Regions from separate parts of the Streptomyces sp. NPDC051452 genome, predicted to be linked through region 2. Evidence: riboswitches for the same ligand, from Rfam matches in the RefSeq annotation. Region 2 holds a riboswitch; each other region holds the start of a gene.

Region 1 (5,359 bases), on a different contig from region 2:
TCCACCGAGCGCACCAGCCCGAAGTCGGCGACCTTCACCCGCCCGTCGTCCCCTATCAGGACGTTCTCGGGCTTCATGTCCCGGTGCACGAAACCGGCCCGGTGCGCGGCGCCGAGCGCGGCGAGCACCGGCTCCAGGATGTCCAGCGCGGCCCGCGGCTGCAGCGCGCCCCGCTCGCGCAGCACGTCCCTCAGGGTGCACCCGGCGACGTACTCCATCGCCAGGTACACATACGACCCGTCGGCGCCCTGGTCGAAGACCTGCACCACGTTGGGGTGGTCCAGCCGGGCGACGGACTTCGCCTCCCGGATGAACCGCTCGACGAAGGCCCCGTCGCCCGCGAGCGCCGGGTGCATCACCTTCAGCGCGAGCACACGGTCCAGGCGGGTGTCCAGGGCCCGGTAGACCGTGGCCATCCCGCCGGCCGCGATCCGCGCGTCCACGCGGTACCGGCCGTCGAGCAGCTGCCCGACGAGGGGGTCCTGAAGGGTCGTATCCACGCAGGGGAGTCTACGAGGGACGACCGACACTCCCGTCTCCCGTGTCCTGACCGGGACGCAATGCAGCAGAGCTGTGACCGTCGTGCGACCCGCCGGAGGGGAAGGCGGGACGCTCGGGGTCCAGCCGGGCGCGCCCCTCGGTGGGGGAGGAGGCCTCGGCGAAGTGGCGGCGCGGGATGCGCCCCGCCAGCCGCGCCAGCCGGCCCGCCTCCACCGCGTGCCGCATGGCCGTGGCCATGGTCTGCGGCTCCTGTGCCCGGGTGACGGCCGAGGCGAGCATCACCCCGGCGCACCCCAGCTCCATCGCCAGCGCCACGTCGGAGGCCGTACCGGCACCCGCGTCGAGGATCACCGGCACGCGCGCGTGCTCCACGATCAGCTGGAAGTTGTGCGGGTTGCGGATGCCGAGCCCCGACCCGATCGGCGAGCCCAGCGGCATCACCGCCGCACAGCCGACATCCTCCAGCTTCCTCGCGAGGACCGGGTCGTCGTTGGTGTACGGCAGCACCGTGAACCCGTCGTCCACCAGCGTCTCCGCCGCGTCCAGCAGCTCGATCGGGTCGGGCAGCAGCGTCCGCTCGTCGGCGATGACCTCCAGCTTGATCAGATCCGTGCCCAGCGCCTCCCGGGCCAGCCGGGCGGTCAGCACGGCCTCCCCGGCGGTGAAGCAGCCCGCGGTGTTCGGCAGCACCCGGATGCCGAGGCGCTCCAGCACCGACAGCACCGAGCCGTGCACGGAAGGGTCCACCCGCCGCATCGCGACCGTCGTCAGCTCCGTGCCGGAGGCGATCAGGGCCCGCTCCAGCACCTCCAGGCTGGGCGCACCGCCCGTACCCATGATCAGCCGGGACGTGAAGGGCACTGTGCCGAGGACGAAGGGATCGTCGGCCATGATCAGCCTCCTTGGACGGCGGTGAGGACTTCGACGCGGTCACCCTCGGCGAGCGCGGTGGCCGCCCACCGGGTGCGCGGGACGACGGTCTCGTTGACGGCGGCCGCCACCCCGGAGGGCGCCGCGGTGAACGTCTCGACGAGGGAGTCGAGCGCGGTGCCCGGGGCGATGTCCCGGCGCTCGCCGTTGACGGAGATGGTGACGGTGGGGGTCATGCGGGCTGCTCCACGGTGCGGGCGGACGGCTCCGGCGGCAGGACGCCGAAGCGCCGCGGGGTGAACGGGCGGGCTTCCTCGGGAACGTCACCGGTCGTCAGCGCGTGCGCCAGCACGTCCCCGGTGATCGGGGTGAGCAGCACCCCGTTGCGGTAGTGCCCGGTGGCCAGCAGCAGCCCGTCCAGGCCGGACGGGCCGAGCAGCGGAGCGTTGTCGGGCGAGCCGGGGCGCAGCCCGGCGCGGGTCTCGGTGAGTGGCAGCTCGGTGATGCCGGGCACCAGCTCGTGGGCGTCGCGCAGCAGCTCGTACACACCGCCGGCGGTGACCGTCGTGTCCCAGCCCAGCTCCTCGCTGGTCGCGCCGACGACCAGTTCACCGTTCTCCCGGGGCACCAGGTAGACGTGGCTGCCGCGGACCACGGCCCGCACGGTACGGCTCAGGAACGGCGCGAAGCGGCCGGGCACGGTCAGCCGGAGCACCTGCCCCTTCACCGGCCGCACCGGCGGCACCAGCGCCGGCGGCAGACCCGCGAGCCGTCCGCTCATGCTGCCGGCGGCGAGGACGACCTGGCCGGCGCGCAGCTCGGTGCCGTCCGCCGTGGTGACGCCGGCGGCCCGGCCCCCGACGACGTCGAGCCGTTCGGCCCACGTCCGGTGGAACACCACTCCGGCGCGCTCGCACGCGCTCACCAGGGCCGCGGCCAGCCGCCGGGGGTCGATCTGGTGGTCGCCGTCGACCCGCAGGCCGCCGCGCACCCCGGGCGCCAGCATCGGCTCCAGCCGCCGGCACTCCCGCCCCGAGAGCCACTCCGCCGAGAGGCCCGAGCGCTGCTGGAGGGCGTGCAGCTCGCGCAGATGGGCGCGGTCGTCGGTGTCGAGCGCGACCGCGAGGGTGCCGCAACGGCGGTACCCGAGCTCCTGGCCGGTCAGTTCGGTCAGCTCGGCCGCGAAGTCCGGATAGCGGCGGGCCGATTCCAGGTTGAGGGCGAGCAGCCGCTCCTCGCCGTAGTGCAGCTCGGTGACCGCGGCCAGCATCCCCGCCGCGACCTGGGCGGCCCCGCCGCCGGGCTCGGGATCGGCCACGGCCGTGGCGAGCCCGCGCTGCGCCGCGCGCCAGGCGGTGACCAGGCCGATGATTCCGCCCCCGATGACGAGGACGTCGGACGTACGTGACGACATGGGCGTCCAGCCCCTCCCTTCGCCGGCATGACCCGGATCAGGTTCGTACGGTCGGAGGCCGCCAGCCTCCCTCTCAGCCCGGTGCGTCCGGGCTCCCGCGAGTGCTTGTACGGTGACCAGCCTAGCCCGCGGCGCTCGCCACCCAGAAGGGAGCCCCTCATGACCCGCTCGCTCGACGGCCTCGTCCTCGCCCCGGTCGCCGACCAGGCGCCGGGACAGGTGGGCACCCGCACCCGGTTCGCCTACCACGAGCGGGACGGCGAGGTCTGGGCCGAGTACGCGGGCGGTGACGTGGTGCGCGGCCATCTGGTCGGCACCCGCGCGGGCGACCTGCTGGACTTCCGGTACGTGCAGCTCAAGACCGACGGAACGACGTCCTCGGGGCACTGCCTCTCGCGGGTCGTCGAGCTTCCGGACGGCCGGGTGCGCCTGGAGGAGGACTGGCGGTGGGAGTCCCAGGCCGGTGCCGGGACGAGCGTTGTGGAGCAGGTCACCGAGCACGCCCCCTGACTGACAGAGCGTCACGTGTCTATGGTGATCGAGTGAGCGAGCAGACAGCGGGACAGGCCACGTCACCGACGCGGCGCGTGGTCGTGGTGGGCGCGGGCATGGCCGGGGTGCAGACCGCGGTCGCCCTGCGGGAACAGGGCTTCCGGGGCGCGGTGACCGTCATCGGCGCCGAACCGCACCAGCCGTACGACCGGCCGCCGCTGTCGAAGGCGGTGCTGCTCGGCAAGGCCGAGGACTCCGCCTTCGACGTGGACTTCGAGTCGCTCGGCGTCGAGCTGCGGCTCGGCTGCGAGGTCTTCGCGCTGCGCCTGGCCGAGCGCGAGCTGGACACCGAGGCCGGGCCGGTGCCCTACGACGTCCTGGTCCTGGCCACCGGCGCCGAGCCGATCACCCTGCCGGGCACCGAGGGCGTGCCCGGCGTGCATCTGCTGCGCACCCTGGACGACGCGGAACGACTGCGCCCGGTGCTCGAACGGCAGCACGACATCGTGGTCGTCGGTGCCGGCTGGATCGGCGCGGAGTTCGCCACGGCGGCCCGGCAGGCGGGCTGTGCGGTGACCGTCCTCGAGGCCGCCGGCCGGCCGCTCGCGGGGGTGCTGCCCGCGGAGGTGGCCGCACCCATGGCCGCCTGGTACGCCGACAGCGGAGCCGTACTGCGCACCGACGCGCGCGTGGAGCACGTCGAGTCCGGCGCGGTGGTGCTCGCCGACGGCACCCGGCTGCCCGCGGGCGCCGTCGTCGTCGGCATCGGCGCCCGCCCCGCCACCCGGTGGCTGGCCGGATCCGGCATCGAGCTGGGCGCGCACGGCGAGGTCCTCGCCGACGCCCGGCTGCGCACCGGCGCCGAGGACGTGTACGCCGTCGGAGACTGCGCCTCCTTCCCCTCGGCGCGTTACGGCGAACGGCTGCTCGTCCACCACTGGGACAACGCCCTGCAGGGCCCCCGCACGGTCGCCGCGAACATCCTCGGCGAGACCTCGTCCGTCTACGACCCGGTGCCGTATTTCTGGTCCGAGCAGTTCGGCCGCTTCGTCCAGTACGCCGGCCACCACGCCGGGGCCGACCGGCTGGTGTGGCGCGGCGACCCCGCGGGTCCGGCCTGGGCGGTGTGCTGGCTGCGGGACGGCCGGCTGGTGGCCCTGCTGGCCGTGGGCCGGCCCCGGGACCTGGCCCAGGGCCGGCGACTGATCGAGGCGGGCCGGCCGATGGACGCCGCGGCGCTGGCCGACCCGGCCAGGCCGCTGAAGGCCGCCACCGCCGACTAGGGACCCCGCCGTGGGCCCGGCGGACGTCCCCGGGTGGACCCGCCTGGCTTCCGACTGTCGGTGGGGGATGGCAGGCTAGATGCCGTGACCGAGATTGACACCAAGATCGACGCTCTCGTCCCCGCCTGGCTCACCCTCCCCGACATCGCCGAACAGCTCGATGTCGAGGTGACGCGTGTGCGGCAGCTGGTCAAGGACGGCCAGCTCATCGCCGTACGCCGAGGTGAGAACCGGGCGCTGCACGTCCCCGCCGCCTTCATCGACGGGGACAAGGTCGTCAAGGGCCTGTCCGGGACCCTGACCCTGCTGCGGGACGACGGCTTCACCGACGAAGAGATGATCGAGTGGCTCTTCACCCCCGACCCGACCCTGCCGGGCACGCCCGCGCAGGCCCTGAGCGAGAATCGCGGCACGGAGGTGAAGCGCCGCGCCCAGGCGCTCGCCGTCTGAGCCAGGCCGCGTAGCGAGGCGGCGTGCGGTCCCGAACCCGCACGCCGCCCACCGAACCATCAGCTCTACCGATCACGGGGGACCCGCGCATGTCCGACACCGCCCGCGCCGCGCTCGCCGACGCCCGCCTGTATCTGTGCACGGACGCGCGCAGGCGCCAGGGCGACCTCGCCGAGTTCCTGGACGCGGTCCTGGCCGGCGGGGTCGACATCGTGCAGTTGCGCGACAAGGGCATGGAGGCCGCCGAGGAGCTGGAGCACCTGCGGGTCTTCGCCGACGCCTGCGCCCGGCACGGCAAACTGCTCGCGGTCAACGACCGGGCGGACGTCGCCCACGCCGCCCGCGCCGG
Region 2 (5,359 bases):
AGGGACGGTCAGGCGCTGCGGCGTACGCGCAACGGCGCGTAGACGAGCAGGGCCGTGAGGAACGCCACGGGGTAGGCGAGGTCGGCGCCGTGCAGCGCCCGGGCGACCGGGCCCACGTACAGGCTGGTGCTCATGAACGGCACCGACACGGCGAAACCGGCGACGAACGCGGCGGGGGCCGGCCACCACGGCCGCCGCGGCCCCGCCGTCTCCGCCGCCAGGTCGACGGGGCGGCCGCCGCGGGCCCGGGCGCGCACCACCCAGTCGACGACCACGATCGCGACGAACGCGGGAATCCAGTACCCGACGAACAGCAGCACGTTCTGGAAGCGGGCGGTGGTGTCGGCCGCGTGCATCCACAGCACGAGCGGAAAACCGAGGGCCGCGGCGAGCGCGGCCGCGACCGGCCGGGGCAGTCGCACCCCCATGGTCTGCAGCGCCAGCGATCCGCTGTAATCGTTCATGGCGTTGCTGCACAGCGCCGCGAGAGCGATCGTGAGGAGCCCGAACGCGCCGAGCGCGCCACCGCCGAGCAGTGTGTCGACGCCGCGGGCGGTCTGGTCGGTGAACTGCGCGGCTCCCCACAGGCCGAGCGCCTGCACCGCCACGAAGGACACGCTGACACCCAGCAGGGTGTACCAGAACATCCGCGCACGGGACGCCGTCCGGGGCAGATAGCGGCTGAAGTCGCTGGCGTACGGGGCCCACGACAGGGCGAGGCTCAGCGCGATGGTGCAGGTCAGGACGAAGGCGCCCGCCCGGTCGGCGCCGTGCACGGTCGCGGCCGTCGCGGGGTGGGTGCCGTGCAGGAGCTTCACCGCCAGGCCGGCGAGCGAGGCGGCGAGCGCGAACGTCATCACCGTCTGCAACCGGTGGATCGCCTCGTACCCGAGCACGCCCAGCGCCCCCTGGGCCGCCAGCATCACCAGGACACCCGCCCAGAACGGCCAGCCGCACAACTGGGCCAGCGCCTCCCCGCCGAACAGGCCGATCAGCGCGTCCCAGGCGATGGAGGACAGCCACTGCAGAGCGCCCGGCAGGGCGACGGCCCGCCCGAAGGCCAGCCGGGCGAGCGGCAGTTGACCTGCCCCGGTCTGGCTGCCCCAGGTCCCCAGGTAGGCGGTGGGCGCCGCGCCGAGCAGCGTGCCGAGCACCACGGCGACGAACGCGGTGGCGAAGTCCAGGCCGAGCGCCGCGCCGACGGTGCCGGTGAACACGCCCGTCATGGTCAGGTTGGGGGCGAACCATACGGTGAACAGCCGGCGGGGGCTGCCGTAGCGCGCGTCCTCGGGCACCGGGGTGATGCCCCGCGCCTCCACCCGCAGATCCCCGGGAGCCGTCGGCATCCGCCCCTCGAAGACCCGCTGCGACGCGGCGACGGCCGCCTTCTCATGGGCATACGGCAACGACATGCGACATCCCTCCGCCAGTCCTAACTGGTTCAGGTTCGACGGGTGTGATCTCAGCCCCCGTGCGGGGGCACCCCGTGTCCAGGTACGGCGGCCAGAATAGCCCCCCACCGGTGGCCGATACCCCCCGGGCGGGGGAGCGAGCGGGGGCCGAGGCGGTCCGACCCCGCCCCCACCGCCCGACCGGCCCACCGGAGGGACGCCGCGCGGCATCCCTCCGGCGGCACCCCTGTCAGCTTCCCCCCAGGTCCGGCCGCAGGCCGGTCACCAGCTCGCGGGGCAGGCCGTGGGTGTCATGGAGGTGGTGGAAGTCCTCCTCACGCAGCGGACCCCGGAACCGGGGCCGGGCGAGGACCTTCCGGCCCCGCTCCAGCAGTCGCCCGAACCGGCGTTCCTCCTCCAGCAACAACCGGCGTACGTCGCCGGGTTCGCCGCTCTGCCGGAAGTGGTCCAGGGTGTGCGACACCAGCTCCAGCGGCAGGTCTCCCAGGCTGCGCGAGGGGTCGTCCCGCCACAGCACGGTGAGCACCCGGCGCACCAGGCGGCGCAGTACGTAGCCCTGCCCGGTGGCGGCCGGGCGCACCCGGTCGCCGATCACCACGACGGCCGAGCGCAGATGGTCGTAGACCAGGCGGAGCGAGGGCTCGTCCAGGGGCCACAGGTCCGGCACAAGGCGGCGCCAGGGGTCGAAGACGTCGCACTCGAACACCGACGACCTGCCCTGGAGAAGCGAGGCCAGCCGCTCCAGGCCGAGCCCGGTGTCGACGTTGCGCCGGGGAAGCGGCACGAGGGAGCCGTCCTCGAGCCGGCGGTAGCGCATCATCACGTGGTTCCACACCTCCACCCAGCGCTCGTCGCGGGTCGGCGTCGACCGGGGCGGGGTGTCACCGCTCCACAGGAAGATCTCCGAGTCGGGCCCGCACGGGCCGACCGGCCCGTTGGACCACCAGTTGGCGTCCACGGTCGGTTCCACGGGGACGCCGAGCTCCTGCCACACCCGCAGGGAGTCGGTGTCCGGCCCGGTCCGGTCGTCACCGCCGTGCACGGTGGCGTGCAGCAGCCCGGGATCGATCCCCAGCCCCTCGGTGAGCAGTCCGTAGCCCCAGTCGAGACTCGTCGAGCCGTCGTAGTCGCCCAATGACCAGGTGCCGAGCATCTCGAAGACGGTCAGATGGGTGGCGTCGCCGACCTCCTCCAGGTCCGTGGTGCGCAGACAGCGCTGCACATTGACCAGCCGCGTGCCCAGCGGGTGCGGCCGGCCCTCCAGATACGGGGTGAGCGGATGCATGCCGGCGGTGGTGAACAGCACGGGGCCGCCGGGCGGTGGCAGCAGCGTGGAACCGGTGATCCGGCGGTGGCCGTGCTCCTCGAAGTACTCGACGAACGTGCGCTGGATGTGCTCCGTGTCCATGGGGGTGACTCCTTCGCGTCGTGGCGGGGAGGCACCGGAAACGGGAGACCACGTGGTCGTCACACCGGGGCGAGGAAGCGGGAACGACGGGACGTCACACCACCACCGGCGGCCGTTTCCGGTCGCCGGTGGGAAGAGTGAAGGTCAGGCGGCGGCAACCGGCGAGCTGGTCGCTCGCGCGGTGGTGACGGTGTCTCGGCCGGTGACGTTCATGGGGCCGACCTTAACCCACCCCGCCCGTTGCGGCACCGGGATTTCCGGCAGGCCGAACCCGCCGCCGCTCGGTGCCCGCGCCGACCGCCTCAGCGACCCCGGCGACGCCCTTTGGCTCCGCGCCGGACGCGCGTCACGCCGTAGACCAGGTCGACGACGAGGACGATGGCGCCGATGACCAGCAGATAGAACAGGCCGTGGACGACGAAGCCGATGATGCCCAGGACCACGGCCACGAGGATCAGAAACAGGAACAGGCTCATCGGATCTCCCGGTCTCCCGGCTGCTGCCGCGTCTCAGCGGCGGGCGAGGCGCCGTTCGCCGCCCGCACCCACCGTGTAGTCCAGTTCGTAGTGGGCGAAGACGCCCGGCTCCTCCTCGGCGGCCAGCTCGCCGTCGGTGTCGATCGCCGGGGCCTTCTTGACCACGTCCTTGCCGTGGGCGACCTTCAGATAACCCGGACCGACCGTGGCGCCGAACAGGGGGACGAACGCCAGTCGGCGCCGGGTCGGCAGGCCCATGGTCACCGTCGCGAACGAGGGCTGGTCGGTGGCCGTGTCCACATAGACCGCCTCCAGGACGCCGATCTTGTGACCTTCCCGGTCCACCACGTCGTGGCCCCGCCATTCGCGGATGTCGCTTGCCTCGAACATCATGACCTCCTCCAGCGGGGTACCCCCGGTGGCCCCACCGATGTCACCGCCCCGCTCGCGCGTCCGGTGTCTTCAGTCGTCGAGGGGGTCGTGGCCCCAGTTCATCAGCGAGTGCCGCCATCGGCTGTCCCGCACGTCTCCCGACGGACGCTGCGCGAGGTGGCGGTGGACATAGCCGGTGACCTTGCGCATGTGGGCGTAGTCCGAGTCGGACAGGTCGCTCTTGTTCTTCCGCAGGATGGCGACGATGGTGCGCCCCGAGGCATGCCCGGTCGACTCGCCGTCGCCGTCCTTCTTCTGCCCCGCCGCCCGCGACTCGTCGGTCTCCAGCCAGTTTTCCAGGGCGGACGGTGACATGTTGACGACTTCCCGGAAGGTGTCCCAGGTTTCCCGTCGCTCGTCGTCGGTCGTCGCCTCGGCCACTCCCGTCACCCCTTCTCCTAGATTTGTCCCCGCCTCCTGGATTTGTCCCCGGATGCGAAACGCCTCTCCTACCCTGCGGGAGCGCCGCGAGGTCCGCACGCGGGGAGCACGGCGGCTACCCGTACGGCCGCCCTCCGCATGCGTCCCGGCGCGGCCGGGGCGCATGGTGGCGCCATGCCCCACGTGATCGTGTACCCGCCCGCGGCGGACGGTGGCCGCAGGGTCCGGGTCGGCCAGTGCTTCGCGGGGATGGCGTACACGGTCATCGACGTCGTCGAGTTCCTGCGCGCGAGCGGCCTGGAGGACGTCGAACCGGAGGACGTGTCGGGCGCCGAGTGGATCGAGTGGCGGGGCGGCGGTCCGGAGGCCTGGAGGCGCTGAGCGCCTCGGCACGCAGGCTCGGTGGCCGGCACGGGGTGACCGGATCCGCGAGGGCGGTGCGCCGGAACGGGGTGCCCGGACCCGCGGGGGCGGTGCGCCGGTCCGGGTCCCGACTGGCGGTGCCCGGTCCGGACATGACTGCTTCGTCCGCCGATGCACCGGCTTCGCACCCGGCCCTGTGACCAACCCCGCTGTCCCGCGTGCCGGAACTGGTCCCCGGGCGGGCCCGTGGCATCGGATACTCGTTTCCGTCCATGATCGGCAGCCCGGCGGTTGCCGTACCGCGCCCGTCCCGGAAGGCAGCCCAGCGTGTTCCACGAAACCCCGATCTTCAACCGCCTCGTCTCGGAGCGTGGTGACGTCCCGGCCCAGGCCCGTGGTGAAGCCGACCGCGTGCGTCATCAGCTGGCGCAGGTCCTGCCGTCCGCGCCCTGGCCCGTCGCCGAGGTGCCCCGGCAGCGCGCTCACGCTCCCGGCGGGAACTACCCGCCCGCCCTCGCGTGAGGCGAACGGATCGGCAGCGTGGGAGAAACGGACAGGCCGTGTGACGGGAGCGGATCGGCCGGGTGAGTCGACGGTGTGCCCGCGACTCACCGACTGCCCGGCAGGCGACGGGCATTGTGGCCGATCAGCTCGCGCCAAGTGGTCCCTTCCGGCTACGGGGCCTCGTCGATCGAGGCGACCTGGGCCAGGACGGCGGCGCAGGGAGTCCAGCAGACACCGCTTCCGTGCAGCAGCCGCCGAGTGCCGAAGGCCCGTGCACAAGCGGGCAGTTGATCGGGCAAGGGGGTGCCCGCCATGTCGTATCGGAACGCGCCCGGTTCCTCTCGGACGGCGATGTCGGGGGCGCCGGGCGATGTCGGCGGCAT
Region 3 (5,359 bases), on a different contig from region 2:
AGCGGCAGGAGTACGCGCTGGGCACGGTCTGCGCGGCCGTTCCGATCACCGCCGGCACCACCGCGGCCGCGATTGCCATCTCCGTGCCGGTCCGTCACGCCGATCGGCTGCTCCCCACGGCGCACCGGCTACAGACGGAGATCGGGCGCCACTTGGGGTCCTTGAGCCTCTCTATCAGTATCTGAAAACCTACTCCTTGTGATCTGTCGTGTACTTTAAGCAAGATTTGACCACGGTCGAGGGATGAATCCCGGCCAGTCAATGTCATATGACGGGGTAGGCGATGCGCGAGTCCGTACAGGCAGAGGTCATGATGAGCTTTCTCGTCTCGGAGGAGCTCTCCTTCCGCATTCCGGTGGAGTTGCGCTATGAGACCCGGGATCCCTATGCGGTGCGCCTCACCTTCCACCTGCCCGGCGATGCCCCGGTGACCTGGGCCTTCGGACGGGAGCTCCTGATCGACGGAGTCGGCCGGCCGTGCGGGGAGGGGGACGTGCGTATCGCGCCCGCCGATACGGAGGTGCTGGGCGAGGTGCTGATCCGGCTTCAGGTCGGATGCGACCAGGCCCTGTTCCGCTCGTCCACACCACCGCTCGTGGCCTTCCTCGACCGGACGGACAAGCTCGTGCCGCTCGGTCAGGAGGGTGCGCTGGCCGACTTCGACGCTCATCTCGACGAGGCCCTGGACCGCATCCTGGCCGAGGAGCAGAGCGCCGGCTGAAGCGTCGCGAGCTGGAGCGCCGAGTACTCCGGCCCGTACGTCGAACCGCGTGCAGGAACGCTTCTGCACCGGAAGGGCCCATGCGGGCGGCGAGGCGCGTCCTAGAGCCGGAGCCGGCCCGGAGCCAGGCCCGGCGCCTGTACCCGAACCCGAGTTCGCGCCCGAGCTGACGACGGGCCCCGCCGGGGGTCACCGCTTACGGCGGTGGCCTCTGCCGGTACGAGCCGGAAGGGGCTGTGCCGCGCCGGCCCCCGGCCTGCCTGTGCCGGGCCGGTCGGCCGACACCACCAACGCGGCGAGCGCGGTGGTGAGCGGGACCGAGGCCACCAGGCCGATCGATCCCACCAGCGTCCGCACGATCTCCTCGGCGACCAGTTCACTGTTGGCCACGGCCCCCACGCTGCTCTGTGCGATGGAGAACAGCAGCAGCAACGGCAGCGCGGCACCGGCGTAGGCGAGCACGAGCGTGTTGACGACGGACGCGATGTGGTCACGGCCGATGCGGATGCCCGCCCGGTACAGCCCGCGCCAGCCCATCGAGGGATTGGCCTCGTGCAACTCCCAGACGGCCGACGTCTGCGTCACCGTCACATCGTCTAGGACGCCGAGGGAACCGATGATGACGCCGGCCAGCAGCAGGCCGCTCATGTCGATCGATGGATACAGGCCATGGATCAGGCCGGTGTTGTCGTCCGTGTTTCCGGTGAGGGCGGCCCAGTCGATGAACTCCGAGCCGAGGAAGCCGATCAGTAGGAGGGAGGCCAGTGTGCCGAGCACCGCGACCGAGGTGCGGGCCGACAGCCCGTGGCACATGTAGAGCGCGATGAGCATGATCGCACTCGCCCCGACGACGGCCACCAGCAGCGGATTCGCCCCCTGAAGGATCGCGGGCAGGATGAACAGGGTCAGCACCAGAAAGCTCACGGCCAGCGCGATCAACGCCATCAGTCCCCGCAGCCGCCCGACCACGACGACCGCGACCGCGAAGATCCCCGCGAGCAGCGCCATGGGGAACTTCCGGTTCACATCGGTCACCGAATACTGCAACTCCCGTGGCGCCGAGGGCTCGTAGGCGACCACGACCTGCTCGCCCTGGTGCAACTGCCGCGGCTGGTCGGGCTGCACGATCTCGGTGAACGTACGGCCCTTGTCCTTGCCGGTGTCGACCCGGACGGTCGCCCTCTTGCAGGTGCCGCCCGCTTTCCGTGCCGCCGGATCGCCCTGAACGGCGGTGGGGTCACCGGTGGTCGTCCCGCCGGAGGCGTTCACCGACTTGCAGCTCACCTCGACGACTTTGGTGACCGTCGCCTGCTGGGTCTGGCGGTCGAAACCGACGCCCGTGCGCTTGTGGGACGGCGCTCCCCCGGGCCAGAGCACCACCAGACCGACCAGGACCGCCGCGGTGAACGGCACCAGGATCGCGGCGATGACCTTGCGCAGATGCTTGGAGACGGGCGCGGCGGGCCCATGGCTGTGACTGTGGCCGTGTGAGTGCCCACTCCTCTGGCCGCCGCCGGAGCCAAGCTCCTGCCTGCTGCCGTCGCCGGAACCGTGCTCGTGCGTGCTGCCGTCGCCGGAGCCATGCCCTTGTCCGTTGTCGCCGGGGGAACCGTGGCCCGCGTGACCGCGTTCACCGTCGTACGCACCGGCCGGCCCCGAGGCGCCGCGGCGGCGCGGCTCGGGTGGCTGGTAGGGGTACTGCTCCATTCTGGTCACCACCCGATCATCGCAAGAAGGGCCGGGGCCCACTGTTCACCGCACCACACATGACGCTAGCGTGGAGGCACCTTTGCACACGCGGGAGCTCGGAGCACCGGGCTGAGAGGGCGCTGACCTCCGTACACGCGATGTTTCACGTGGAACGAACGACGTTCCGCGGGAAGCGTCGTCAGACGGACACCGCTGCGTCGACCGCCGAACCTGTTACCGGGTAATGCCGGCGTAGGGAGTAGGTCTCATGACCAACAAGGACGCACGCACGCCTGTCTCCGTCCAGGACGAAAAGTCCGAGGAGGCCGGAACGTCCATCGGCTGGCACAAGGCGTATGTCGAGGGCTCGCGTCCCGACCTGCGCGTGCCGGTCCGTCAGGTGCACCTCACCAACGGGCAGTCGGTCACGTTGTACGACACCTCGGGCCCGTACACCGATCCGCTCGTGGACACCGATGTCCGCAGGGGCTTGGCCCCCTTGCGGGAGAACTGGATCATCACTCGCGGCGACACCGAGGAGTACGCGGGCCGGCCCGTCCGTCCCGAGGACGACGGAATCAAGCACACCTCACCGCGCGGCGGCCTGCGAAACCTGGACGCGGTGTTCCCCGGCCGCGCGCGTCAGCCGCGCCGGGGCCGGGCCGGCACGGCGGTGACCCAACTCGCCTATGCGCTAAGGGGCGAGATCACGCCGGAGATGGAGTATGTGGCCATCCGGGAGAACGTGGCGCCGGAAGTGGTCCGTGAGGAGATCGCCGCAGGTCGTGCGGTGCTGCCGGCCAACGTCAACCATCCCGAGATCGAGCCGATGATCATCGGCAAGCGGTTCCTGGTGAAGGTGAACGCCAACATCGGCAACTCCGCGGTGACCTCCTCCATCGAGGAGGAGGTCGAGAAGATGACCTGGGCCACCCGCTGGGGCGCCGACACGGTCATGGACCTCTCCACCGGCCGCAACATTCACACGACCCGGGAGTGGGTGCTGCGCAACTCCCCCGTCCCCATCGGCACGGTGCCGCTCTACCAGGCCCTGGAGAAGGTCGACGGCCGGGCCGAGGAGCTGACCTGGGAGATCTACAAGGACACCGTCATCGAGCAGGCCGAGCAGGGCGTGGACTACATGACCGTCCACGCCGGCGTGCGCCTCGCCTACGTACCGCTGACGGCCAACCGCAAGACGGGCATCGTCTCGCGCGGCGGCTCGATCATGGCCGCGTGGTGTCTGGCGCACCACAAGGAATCGTTCCTGTACGAGAACTTCGAGGAACTGTGCGAGATCCTCGCCGCCTACGACGTCACGTACTCGCTGGGCGACGGTCTCAGGCCGGGGTCGATCGCGGACGCCAACGACGAGGCGCAGTTCGCGGAGTTGCGCACGCTCGGGGAACTCAACCGGATCGCCAAGCGTTTTCACGTACAGACCATGATCGAGGGCCCGGGCCACGTCCCGATGCACAAGATCAAGGAGAACATCGACCTTCAGCAGGAGATCTGCGATGAGGCTCCGTTCTATACGCTCGGCCCGCTGACCACCGACGTCGCACCGGCCTACGACCACATCACCTCCGGTATCGGTGCGGCGATGATCGCCTGGTGGGGCACGGCGATGCTCTGCTACGTCACGCCCAAGGAGCACCTGGGCCTCCCGAACCGGGACGACGTCAAGACGGGCGTCATCACCTACAAGATCGCCGCGCACGCGGCCGACCTCGCCAAGGGCCACCCGGGCGCCCAGGAGTGGGACGACGCGCTGTCCGACGCCCGCTTCGAGTTCCGGTGGGAGGACCAGTTCAACCTCGCTCTGGACCCGGACACGGCACGCGAGTTCCACGACGAGACCCTCCCGGCGGAGCCCGCCAAGACGGCCCACTTCTGCTCCATGTGCGGCCCGAAGTTCTGCAGCATGAAGATCTCGCAGGACATCCGCCGGGAGCACGGCGGCAGCCGGACCGAGATCGAGGAGGGGATGGCTCAGAAGTCGAAGGAGTTCGCGGCCGCGGGCAACCGGGTGTATCTGCCGCTCGCTGACGGGTAGTCGACGGGGGCGGGTGCCCTCACTCCGGCTGGTGCTCGGGGCCGCCGAAGTCCGGGCTCGTGTAGTCGGGGCTGGTGAATCTCGGGCGGCCGGGGGCGGCGCCGTCGTCGGGGCTGCTGAAGCCGGGGCGGTCGTAGCCGAGGCGTGGCATGCGGCCGCTCGGCCCGGGCGGGGTCGTGCGGCGCACGGGCGGCGACCCGGGCTCGGCGAGGGCCTCTCGCAGGAACGGCAGGACGCCCCGCTCCAGGAGGGCGTCCCGCCAGGCCGCTCTGGCCCTTTCCAGGTCCTCCTGTGCGGCGTCCCGTGCCCGGGCCTCCGCGGAGTTGCCGTTGCGCAGCGCGGTGATCAGCAGTCCGGCGCCCGCGATGAGGATCGCCGCAGCGGTCACCGCGCCGAACACCCAGCCGGCGGTGAGCATGGTCCGGGCGATGGTCTGCCCGGGGTCGAGCGCTCTGAGGATGTACCCGACCAGCAGGAAGAGCGCCGAGGCGGTTCCGGACAAGACGGGTGCGAGGACGGCGATGACCGCGATGGCGCCCGCGCCGGTGGTCTCGGCGGCCTCGCCGAGCGTGGCGGCGAGGTCCGCCGCGGCCGCGGCCGGCTCGGGACCCGCGCTGGTGGTGTCGCCGGGGGGCGAGGCACCGGACAGCGCCGGGTGGCGCAGTTCGTCGCGGACCCTTACGTAGTGCTGGTACTCGGCCGCCGCGGCCGCGGTGATCAGGGCGGTGGCGTCGAGTGCCATGGTGCGCAGTTGTTCGGGGTTGAGCCGCTGTCCGACGGCGGCCAGATCCGGTCGGTGTGGTGCGGAGCGCAGCGCCTCATCGAGGATCCGCTCGAACTCCTGGCGGTCCTCGTTCTGCAGGTGCTGCGGAACGCTGTTCATGTGCATCCCC

Evidence for each region. Region 2 has a riboswitch for thiamine pyrophosphate ahead of ACIBA9_RS03480 (purine-cytosine permease family protein). Riboswitches for the same ligand answer to the same signal wherever they lie in the genome.
Region 1: linked by a shared signal. The riboswitch ahead of thiO (glycine oxidase ThiO) and the one ahead of ACIBA9_RS03480 (purine-cytosine permease family protein) in region 2 are both predicted to bind thiamine pyrophosphate.
Region 3: linked by a shared signal. The riboswitch ahead of thiC (phosphomethylpyrimidine synthase ThiC) and the one ahead of ACIBA9_RS03480 (purine-cytosine permease family protein) in region 2 are both predicted to bind thiamine pyrophosphate.

What each region holds. Positions count from the first base shown of each region.
Region 1 is NZ_JBITEB010000004.1:369,150-374,508, reverse strand. It holds gene pknB (Stk1 family PASTA domain-containing Ser/Thr kinase) at 1-500, opposite strand, end outside; partial or broken gene ACIBA9_RS13930 (thiazole synthase) at 601-1,392, opposite strand; gene thiS (sulfur carrier protein ThiS) at 1,395-1,607, opposite strand; gene thiO (glycine oxidase ThiO) at 1,604-2,785, opposite strand; TPP riboswitch at 2,783-2,894, opposite strand; gene ACIBA9_RS13915 (hypothetical protein) at 2,945-3,295, shown strand; gene ACIBA9_RS13910 (NAD(P)/FAD-dependent oxidoreductase) at 3,328-4,560, shown strand; gene ACIBA9_RS13905 (Rv2175c family DNA-binding protein) at 4,645-5,010, shown strand; gene thiE (thiamine phosphate synthase) at 5,100-5,359, shown strand, end outside.
Region 2 is NZ_JBITEB010000001.1:869,205-874,563, forward strand. It holds gene ACIBA9_RS03480 (purine-cytosine permease family protein) at 9-1,412, opposite strand; TPP riboswitch at 1,402-1,497, opposite strand; gene ACIBA9_RS03485 (alanine--tRNA ligase-related protein) at 1,642-2,820, opposite strand; gene ACIBA9_RS03490 (hypothetical protein) at 3,123-3,296, opposite strand; gene ACIBA9_RS03495 (PRC-barrel domain-containing protein) at 3,330-3,686, opposite strand; gene ACIBA9_RS03500 (DUF3140 domain-containing protein) at 3,759-4,118, opposite strand; gene ACIBA9_RS03505 (hypothetical protein) at 4,284-4,490, shown strand; gene ACIBA9_RS03510 (hypothetical protein) at 4,800-4,994, shown strand; gene ACIBA9_RS03515 (hypothetical protein) at 5,147-5,359, opposite strand, start outside.
Region 3 is NZ_JBITEB010000022.1:26,178-31,536, forward strand. It holds gene ACIBA9_RS34670 (IclR family transcriptional regulator) at 1-185, shown strand, start outside; gene ACIBA9_RS34675 (SsgA family sporulation/cell division regulator) at 284-721, shown strand; gene ACIBA9_RS34680 (YibE/F family protein) at 911-2,428, opposite strand; TPP riboswitch at 2,509-2,686, shown strand; gene thiC (phosphomethylpyrimidine synthase ThiC) at 2,679-4,466, shown strand; gene ACIBA9_RS34690 (hypothetical protein) at 4,486-5,355, opposite strand.